One region of the Streptomyces sp. NPDC059142 genome, then DNA from elsewhere that is predicted to be linked to it. Evidence: riboswitches for the same ligand, from Rfam matches in the RefSeq annotation. Region 1 holds a riboswitch; the other holds the start of a gene.
What was found. Region 1 has a riboswitch for glycine ahead of gcvP (aminomethyl-transferring glycine dehydrogenase). Riboswitches for the same ligand answer to the same signal wherever they lie in the genome.
Positions count from the first base shown of each region.

Region 2: another riboswitch for glycine. It lies ahead of gcvT (glycine cleavage system aminomethyltransferase GcvT); the one in region 1 lies ahead of gcvP (aminomethyl-transferring glycine dehydrogenase).

Region 1 covers NZ_JBHZDA010000125.1:8,918-13,325, forward strand. The annotation lists gene ACFXPK_RS29805 (MerR family transcriptional regulator) at 1-19, shown strand, start outside; gene ACFXPK_RS29810 (DNA polymerase IV) at 101-1,663, shown strand; gene ACFXPK_RS29815 (PRC-barrel domain-containing protein) at 1,558-1,956, opposite strand; glycine riboswitch at 2,070-2,167, shown strand; gene gcvP (aminomethyl-transferring glycine dehydrogenase) at 2,352-4,408, shown strand, end outside.
Region 2 covers NZ_JBHZDA010000056.1:26,660-31,067, reverse strand. The annotation lists gene glyA (serine hydroxymethyltransferase) at 1-137, opposite strand, end outside; gene gcvH (glycine cleavage system protein GcvH) at 190-567, opposite strand; gene gcvT (glycine cleavage system aminomethyltransferase GcvT) at 746-1,885, opposite strand; glycine riboswitch at 2,032-2,129, opposite strand; gene ACFXPK_RS20605 (AAA family ATPase) at 2,340-3,068, shown strand; gene ACFXPK_RS20600 (enhanced serine sensitivity protein SseB) at 3,189-3,923, shown strand; gene ACFXPK_RS20595 (enhanced serine sensitivity protein SseB C-terminal domain-containing protein) at 4,315-4,408, shown strand, end outside.

The sequences.
Region 1 (4,408 bases):
CCGTGACCGGGCCGTCTGACCGGGCCCTTTCCGGCCGACCGGCCCCGTGGGCGGCTGTGTTCCGGGCCGATTGTCAGTGGCGTGAGGCAGCATCAGTGGTGTGAGAACCGCTCCGACCGTCCTGCACCTGGACATGGATGCCTTCTTCGCCGCGGCAGAGCAGGCGGCGAAGCCGAGTCTGCGCGGGAAACCGGTGGTCGTCGGCGGTCTGGGCCCGCGCGGCGTGGTCTCGACGGCGTCGTACGAGGCGCGACGGTTCGGGGTGCACTCGGCGATGCCGATGGCCCAGGCCAGACGCCTCGCGCCGAACGCGGCGTACCTCGTGCCGCGCTTCACGCTCTACCGCGCGGTCAGCGAGCAGGTGATGGGGCTGCTGCGCGGGCTGTCGCCGCTCGTGGAGCCGCTCAGCCTGGACGAGGCGTTCGTGGACCTGGAAGCGGGCGGCTCGGCCCATGACACGGCCTCGGCGCTCGCCGCGGGGGAGCGGCTGCGCCGGGACATCAAGGAGCTGACCGGGCTCAGCGGCTCGGTGGGGCTCGCCGGCTCCAAGATGCTCGCGAAGATCGGCTCCGAGCAGGCCAAGCCGGACGGGCTGGTCCTGATAGAGCCCGGCACGGAGCGCGAGCTGTTGGGACCCATGACGGTACGGACCCTCCCCGGGGTGGGGCCCACGACGGGCGAGCATCTGCGCCGGGCCGGGATGACGACGGTCTCTGACCTCGCCGAGGCGGGCGAGGACGAGCTGGTACGGCTGCTGGGCAGGGCGCACGGGACGTCGCTGTACCGGATGGCGCGGGGGCACGACGAGCGGCCGGTGGTGTCCGAGCGTGAGGCCAAGTCCGTGTCGGTCGAGGACACCTTCGACACCGACCTGCACGACCGGGTTCGGGTGCGTACGGAGGTGGACCGGCTCGCGGAGCGGTGCGTACGGCGGCTGCGGGACTCCGGGCACTCCGGGCGGACCGTGGTCCTCAAGGTGCGCAGGTACGACTTCTCCACGCTGACCCGCTCGGAGACGCTCAGAGGCCCCACGGACGACCCGGGAGTGGTGCGGGAGGCCGCCGGGCGCCTCCTGGAGTCCGTGGACACCACGGGCGGCGTGAGGCTGCTCGGGGTGGGGGTGACGGGGCTCGCCGACTTCACACAGGAGGATCTCTTCGCCCAGGCCGCCGCCCGCGAGCGGGAGGCGGCGGAGCACGCCGGTCCGGCCGACGGGGAGGGGCGGGACGCCGCCGCGGAGGGCGGCGCGGGGGAGGGGCACGCACCGCGGGAGGGGGCGTCGCCGGCGGCCGGGGCGGGGGCACCGCCCTTGACCGGGCCGTTCGGGGCGGTGGGGGCTTCCGAGCCGTCCGAGGAGCGCCGGTTCCCGGCCGGACACGATGTGCTCCATGCCGAGTTCGGCCCCGGCTGGGTGCAGGGCAGCGGGCTGCGGAGGGTCACCGTACGGTTCGAGGAGCCCGGGTCCACCCCCGGGTGGGTGCGGACGTTCTGGGCCGACGATCCCGATCTGGAACTCTCCGAGCCGCTGCCCCTGGTGCCCGGGACGGACGAGCCGCGTCAGTCGTCCTGGCCCGCCAGCCGACCGAAGTTCCGCTCGGAGTCCCGGTCCGAGAGGGCCGCGGGCCCCTCCGGCGGGTCCGGGGACGGGAGGGCGAGGCCGTAGTGGTGGTAGAGCTGGAGCTCCTGCTCGGGGGAGAGATGGCGGCCGACACCGAAATCGGGGGCGTCCTTGATCAGGGCTCGCTCGAACGGCACCCGCAGCCCCTCCGCCACCAGGGTGCTGGGGGCGAGGGGGACGAACGCGTCACGGCTGAAGAGCCCGGTGCGGACGGCGGCCCATTCGGGGATGCCGGTGGCGTCGTCGAGATAGACCTCGTCGACCGTGCCGAGCTTGCGCCCCTCACGGTCGAACGCCTTGCGTCCTATCAGGCTGCGCGGATCGATATCGGTCTCCACGGTCCCTCCAGCGGGTCGCGACTGCTCGTCACCCCTACAAAAGTGCAGAAACCGGGCGACGGCCACTCGAAAGTCGCCCGGAAGATCCCGCTGGTAGGCTGGCAAGCGGCTGCTGACCCCGTGCGGGAGAGTCCTCCGGTGAGCCCACCGGAGGCGCCGAAGGAGCAAATCCTCCCCGGAATCTCTCAGGCCCCCGTACCGCGCGGACGAGGTCACTCTGGAAAGCAGGGCGGACGCCGGACCCTACGGCAGCCGCTCTCACCGACGGTGAAAGCCGGACCGCCTTACGGCGGACCGGTGAAGCTCTCAGGTCGAGATGACAGAGGGGGAGGCCGTTCCGGGCACCCGCGTCTAGGTGCCCCCGCAGGTCGTGGCAGACCAGGAGGCCTCCGCATATGAACGCCCACCGCACCCCGCTCGCCCGCCTGGAGCGCGGCATCCCCTTCGAACAGCGTCATATCGGCCCCGACGCGGGGGCGCAGGCGAAGATGCTCGCGCAGGTCGGCTACGGCTCGCTCGACGAGCTGACCGCCGCCGCGGTGCCCGACGCGATCAAGAGCGCGGAGGCGCTGAACCTCCCCGACGCCCGTACCGAGGCCGAGGTCCTGGCCGAGCTGCGTGCGCTCGCCGACCGCAACCAGGTGCTCGCGCCGATGATCGGGCTGGGCTACTACGGCACCTTCACCCCGCCGGTGATCCTGCGCAACGTGATGGAGAACCCGGCCTGGTACACCGCGTACACGCCCTACCAGCCCGAGATCTCCCAGGGGCGGCTGGAGGCGCTGCTCAACTTCCAGACTGTCGTCGCCGAGCTGACCGGACTGCCGACCTCCGGCGCCTCGCTGCTGGACGAGTCCACGGCCGCCGCGGAGGCCATGGCGCTCTCCCGGCGCGTCGGCAAGGTCAAGGGCGGGGTCTTCCTGGTCGACGCCGACACCCTGCCCCAGACCATCGCCGTGATCCGCACCCGCGCCGAACCGACCGGTGTCGAGGTCGTCGTCGCCGACCTCGCCGAGGGCATCCCCGCCGAGGCCGCCGAGCGCGGCGTCTTCGGGGTGCTGCTCCCGTACCCGGGCGCCTCCGGGGCCGTACGGGACCTCCGGCCCGTGATCGAGCGGGCGCACGAGCTGGGCGCGGTCGTCACCGTCGCCGCCGATCTGCTCGCGCTGACGCTCCTCACCCCGCCCGGTGAGCTGGGCGCCGACATCGCCGTCGGCACGACCCAGCGCTTCGGCGTCCCCATGGGCTTCGGCGGACCGCACGCCGGCTACATGGCCGTGCGGGAGAAGTTCGCGCGCAGCCTCCCCGGGCGCCTCGTCGGGGTCTCCGTCGACGCCGACGGCCACAAGGCGTACCGGCTCGCGCTCCAGACCCGCGAGCAGCACATCCGCCGCGAGAAGGCCACCAGCAACATCTGCACCGCTCAGGTCCTCCTCGCCGTCATGGCCGGGATGTACGCGGTCTACCACGGCCCCGACGGGCTGCGCTCCATCGCGCTGCGCACCCACCGGTACGCGGCGGTGCTCGCCGCGGGGCTGCGCGCCGGGGGCGTCGAGACCGTGCACGGCGGCTACTTCGACACCCTCACCGTGCGCGTCCCGGGCCGGGCCGCCGAGATCGTCGCCGCCGCCCGCGAGGGCGGGGTCAACCTCCGCCAGGTCGACGCCGACCAGGTCTCCATGGCCTGCGACGAGACCACCGGCCGCGCACAGCTCGCCGCCGTGTGGACGGCGTTCGGTGTCCGGGGCGACGTCGACGCGCTGGACGCCGCCACCGAGGACGCGCTGCCCGGCGCGCTGCTGCGCACCGGCGACTTCCTGACGCACCCGGTCTTCCACGAGCACCGCTCCGAGACCGCGATGCTGCGCTACCTGCGCCGCCTGGCCGACCGTGACTACGCGCTGGACCGCGGCATGATCCCGCTCGGCTCCTGCACGATGAAGCTGAACGCGACCACCGAGATGGAGCCGGTCACCTGGCCCGAGTTCGGCGCGCTGCACCCCTTCGCGCCGGCCGAGCAGGCGCAGGGCTATCTGACGCTCATCCGTGAGCTGGAGGAGCGGCTCGCCGAGGTCACCGGGTACGACGCGGTCTCCCTCCAGCCCAACGCCGGATCGCAGGGCGAGCTGGCCGGGCTGCTCGCCGTACGGGCCTACCACCGGGCCAACGGCGAGACCGGGCGCACCGTCTGCCTCATCCCGTCCTCCGCGCACGGCACGAACGCGGCGAGCGCGGTCATGGCCGGGATGCGGGTCGTCGTCGTGAAGACCCGCGAGGACGGCGACGTCGACGTCGAGGACCTGCACGCCAAGATCGAGCAGTACGGTGCGGAGCTGTCCGTCCTGATGGTCACCTACCCGTCCACGCACGGGGTGTTCGAGGAGCACATCGGCGACATCTGCGCCGCGGTGCACGACGCGGGCGGTCAGGTGTACGTCGACGGCGCCAACCT
Region 2 (4,408 bases), on a different contig from region 1:
ACCGCGACCGGGGCGAAGTTCTCCGAGGCGATCATTTCGAGGGTGGACTGCTGACGGTGGAGTTCGGCGTCGACAGCGGCGGCGACGTCGGGGTCCAGCTCATGGAGTGAGGCGTTCAGAAGCGACTTCGAAGACATCACGGTCCCTGGGGTGTCTTGATGCGGGGTCGGCCGGGTGAGCTGCGTCACGTCAGTTTCCGGAGAACTCTGCGTATTCGTCCGCGGTGAGCAGGTCCTTCGGCTCCTCGGTGACGCGTACCTTGAACAGCCAGCCGCCCTCGAAGGGCGCGGAGTTCACCAGTGAGGGGTCGTCGACGACGTCCTGGTTGGTCTCGGTGACCTCGCCGGTCACCGGGGCGTACAGGTCGCTGACGGACTTGGTGGACTCCAGCTCTCCACAGGTCTCGCCCGCGGTCACCGTCTCACCGACCTCCGGAAGCTGGGCGTACACGACATCGCCGAGGGCGTTGGCCGCGTACTCCGTGATACCGACCGTCGACACACCGTTCTCGGCGGCCGTCAGCCACTCGTGCTCCTTGCTGTAGCGAAGCTGCTGGGGGTTGCTCATGAGCTGAATTCTCCTGTACGCGGGGGAGTGGTGCGGAACGGCTGTCTTGCGGACCGAGACGGCGCCGGGGCGGCACCTGGAGGGCACCGGCACGGCGCCGGGACGGGCGCGCGACCGACCGACGGACGGACGGATGGGACGGGCGGCGGGAGCGCCGGGGTGCCGGACGGCGTCCGGGTCACTTCCGGCGCTGGTAGAAGGGCAGCGCCACGACCTCGTACGGCTCGTGGGAACCGCGGATGTCCACGCCCACCCCCGCCGTACCGGGCGCGGCGTACGCGGCGTCCACGTACGCCATGGCGATCGGCCGGCCCAGCGTCGGCGACGGGGCGCCCGATGTGACCTCGCCCACGACCGCGCCGCCGGCGACCACCGGGTATCCGGAGCGCGGGACGCGGCGGCCCTCGGCGATCAGGCCGACCAGCTTGCGCGGCGGGGCGGACGCGGCGCGCTCGGCGGCGGCCTCCAGCGCCGCGCGGCCGACGAAGGCGCCGCCGTTCGAGGTCTTGTCGAACTTCACGACCCGGCCGAGACCCGCGTCGAACGGGGTGAGCGCGGTGGACAGCTCGTTCCCGTACAGCGGCATGCCCGCCTCCAGCCGGAGGGTGTCACGGCAGGAGAGCCCGCAGGGCACCAGCCCGACCCCCGCGCCTGCCTCGGTGAGCGCCTTCCACAGCTCCTCCGCGTGCCGGGGCTCCACGAAGAGCTCGAAGCCGTCCTCCCCGGTGTAGCCGGTCCGCGCGATCAGGGCGGGGACCCCGGCGACGGTGCCGGGCAGGCCCGCGTAGTACTTGAGCCCGTCCAGGTCGGCGTCGGTCAGCGCCTTCAGGATGCCGGGGGACTCCGGACCCTGGACGGCGAGCAGCGCGTACGCGTCGCGGTCGTCCCGTACGGCGGCGTCGAACCCCGTCGCGCGGGCGGTCAGCGCGTCCAGGACCGTCTGCGCGTTGGAGGCGTTGGCGACGACCATGTACGTGTCGTCGCCGAGGCGATAGACGATCAGGTCGTCCAGGATCCCGCCGTCCTCCTGGCAGATCATCGTGTAGCGGGCCCGGCCGGTGGCCACGGCGCCGATGTTGCCGACGAGCGCGTGGTCCAGGAGGCGTCCGGCGTCCGGTCCGGTGACGGTGATCTCGCCCATGTGGGAGAGGTCGAAGAGCCCGGCGCGGGTGCGGACGGCGGTGTGCTCGTCCCGCTCGCTGCCGTAGCGCAGCGGCATGTCCCAGCCGGCGAAGTCGGTCATGGTCGCGCCCAGCGCGCGGTGCGTGGCGTCGAGGGCGGTACGGCGCGGGGTGCTGCTCGGGGGGACATGGCTCATCGGTGTGGCTCCCAGGGCATGACGGCGAGGACGGTCCTCCCCATCTGTCATCGGAACCTGAGAGGTTCATCACGACCCCGCGTATGGAGGGCATGACTTGCACCTTGGGTGGAGCCGCGACGACGCGGCCCGCTTTTCAGATCTGCCTCATCCACGCGGTACGGGGCCTGAGAGATTCAAGGGAGGAACTTGCTCCTTCGGCGCCCGGCGCACACGGTGACCGGGACTCTCCCGCGCGGATTCAAACGGCCGGTATGCAGTTGGCGGGCACATCATCGCACGGGCCGCCGCGGAGTGGGGCGGCCGGTCACCACGCCGTCGCGCGGATGACCGGACGCGGCGCGGGTACGGGTGAGAAGCTTGCGGGACATTACCAAGTCTTTACACTCCATGGGCAAGAGTCATGGGCCAGACGGACTGAGCTGACACGGACTGAGCTGACAGGGGGACGGCGATGATCTCGCAGGGGTCCGGCGCGTGCGCCACGACCGCGGGTGTGCCCGCACAGCAGGGCGTGAGACCGGTCGGGGACGGCCCGGCGGTGAGAGGCCCCGGGGCGGTGGGCGCGCCCGCCGCGACCGTCCCCGTCGCGCCCGCCGTGCGCGATCTGCGGGGGCTGGGGCCCGGAGGGGGCCCGGACGGTCTCGTCTTCGACGCCGGTGACCTCGTCGTCGTCTCCGGGCTGCCCGGCAGCGGCAAGTCCACGCTGATCCGGCGGGCCGCGCAGGGCGGCGGCATCGACTCCCAGGACGCGCGGGACCGCTGGGCCCGGCTGATGCCGCCCGCGCTGCCGTACGCCGTCTACCGCCCCCTCGTACGAACGGCGCACTACGCGGGGCTCCGGCGCGCGCTGGGCTCCGGAGCGAGCCTGGTCGTGCACGACTGCGGTACGCAGGCCTGGGTACGGCGCTGGCTCGCCCGGGAGGCCCGTACGCGCGGGCGCCGGCTGCATCTGCTCCTGCTGGACGTGGCGCCCGAGACCGCCAGGGAGGGCCAGCGCGAGCGCGGCCGGGGCGTCTCCGGATACGCCTTCGCACGCCACCGCGGCGCGGTCCGCCGGCTGCTCTCGGACGCCGAGACGGGCCGGCTCCCCGCCGGATGCGCCTCGGCCGTGCTGCTGGACCGGGACGCGGCGGGCGCGCTGGAGCGCATCGCCTTCTTAACCGAGCCGCACACCGATTGACGGAGCCGCCCCCGGTCACCGCCCACCCGGTGACCCACCGCGGGCGGCGCACCCCGCGGCCTGCGGCGTTAGGGTGCTGCCGCAGGGTCCTGGGCGGACGGGGTGGAGAGGTACACAGTGGTGAACACAGCATGGCCGGGCAACGAGCTGGAAGAGGTGCTCACCGCCTCGCTCGGCAACGACGCGGCGGGCGGACGGCTGGTCGAGGTGCTCGGACGCAGCGAGATCTGGGTGCCGCTGCCCAACGGCGGCGGCCCCGACAGCCCCGCGCTCGACCTGCCGACGGTGGAGATCGACGGCGCACCGTACGTCCCGGTCTTCAGCTCGCACCAGCAGTTCCTCAGTTGCGTCGGCGACCACATGGCGTTCACCGTCGCGCCCGCCCGCGAGTTCGCCCGCGGACTGCCGCCGCAGCTCGGCATCGCGATCAACCCCGGCGGAGCGGTCGGGGTACCCCTCCCGCCGCTCGCCGTCGCCGAACTCTGCCGGGTGGGGCGCACCCCGCTCGACGGACCGGCCAGCGGGGGCCGCGTCCGGCTCTTCCAGCCGGACTGGAAGGAGGACCCGGTCGACTTCCTCTCCGCCGCCGCGGCCGAGTTCGGGGCGACGGGCACGGTGGCCACCGCCCGCCGCGCGCTCGCCAGCGTCGAGGGCGAGCCCCCGGTCCTCTTCATCGGCGTCCAGCTCTCCTCCTGGGAGGCCGCCGACCGCAACGCGCCGATGGACGCGCTCGGCCGCGCGCTCGGCCGGGTCCCGGTGGCCTGGCCGGTCAACCTCCTCCTGCTCGACCTGACCCAGGACCCGGTCGGCGAGTGGATGCTGGCGAAGGTCAGGCCCTTCTACGAACGGGCGTAGCCGTAGCCGGAAGCGCGGGGCCGGAAGCGCGGGGCGGCGGCCGGCGCCCCGCACCGGGTGCCGGGCCCGTCCGCCGGCTCCGTACCGCACTCCGTGTCCCATCCGGGACCTGACCGGAGGGGTACGACCGGCCGGGGCGGGTATGACCCGTAGTCGCGGGCGCGTCGCCGCTCCGGTCACCGGACGGTTCACGGGGCGTACGCGGTGGAAGGACACGGGGCTCGCGCGGTGGAGAACCGGCCGTACCGCGCCTCCCGCCTATGCGGCACGCGCACCCGCCGTCAAGTCGGTGTCAGGCCAGCCGCCTAAGCTGGTTTGATGGCCTGGCCGGCGCACCGCGCGGCGCCGGGGAGCGGGACGAATGGTGGATCGAAGAGGGGCGGGACCCAGAGTGAGCGCGTCAGGCACCGCGGCGGCCGGGCAGGTCGAGCACATGCTGCGCCAGGTGACGCCGGGACGGTACGACGCGTACGAGGCACTGCTCC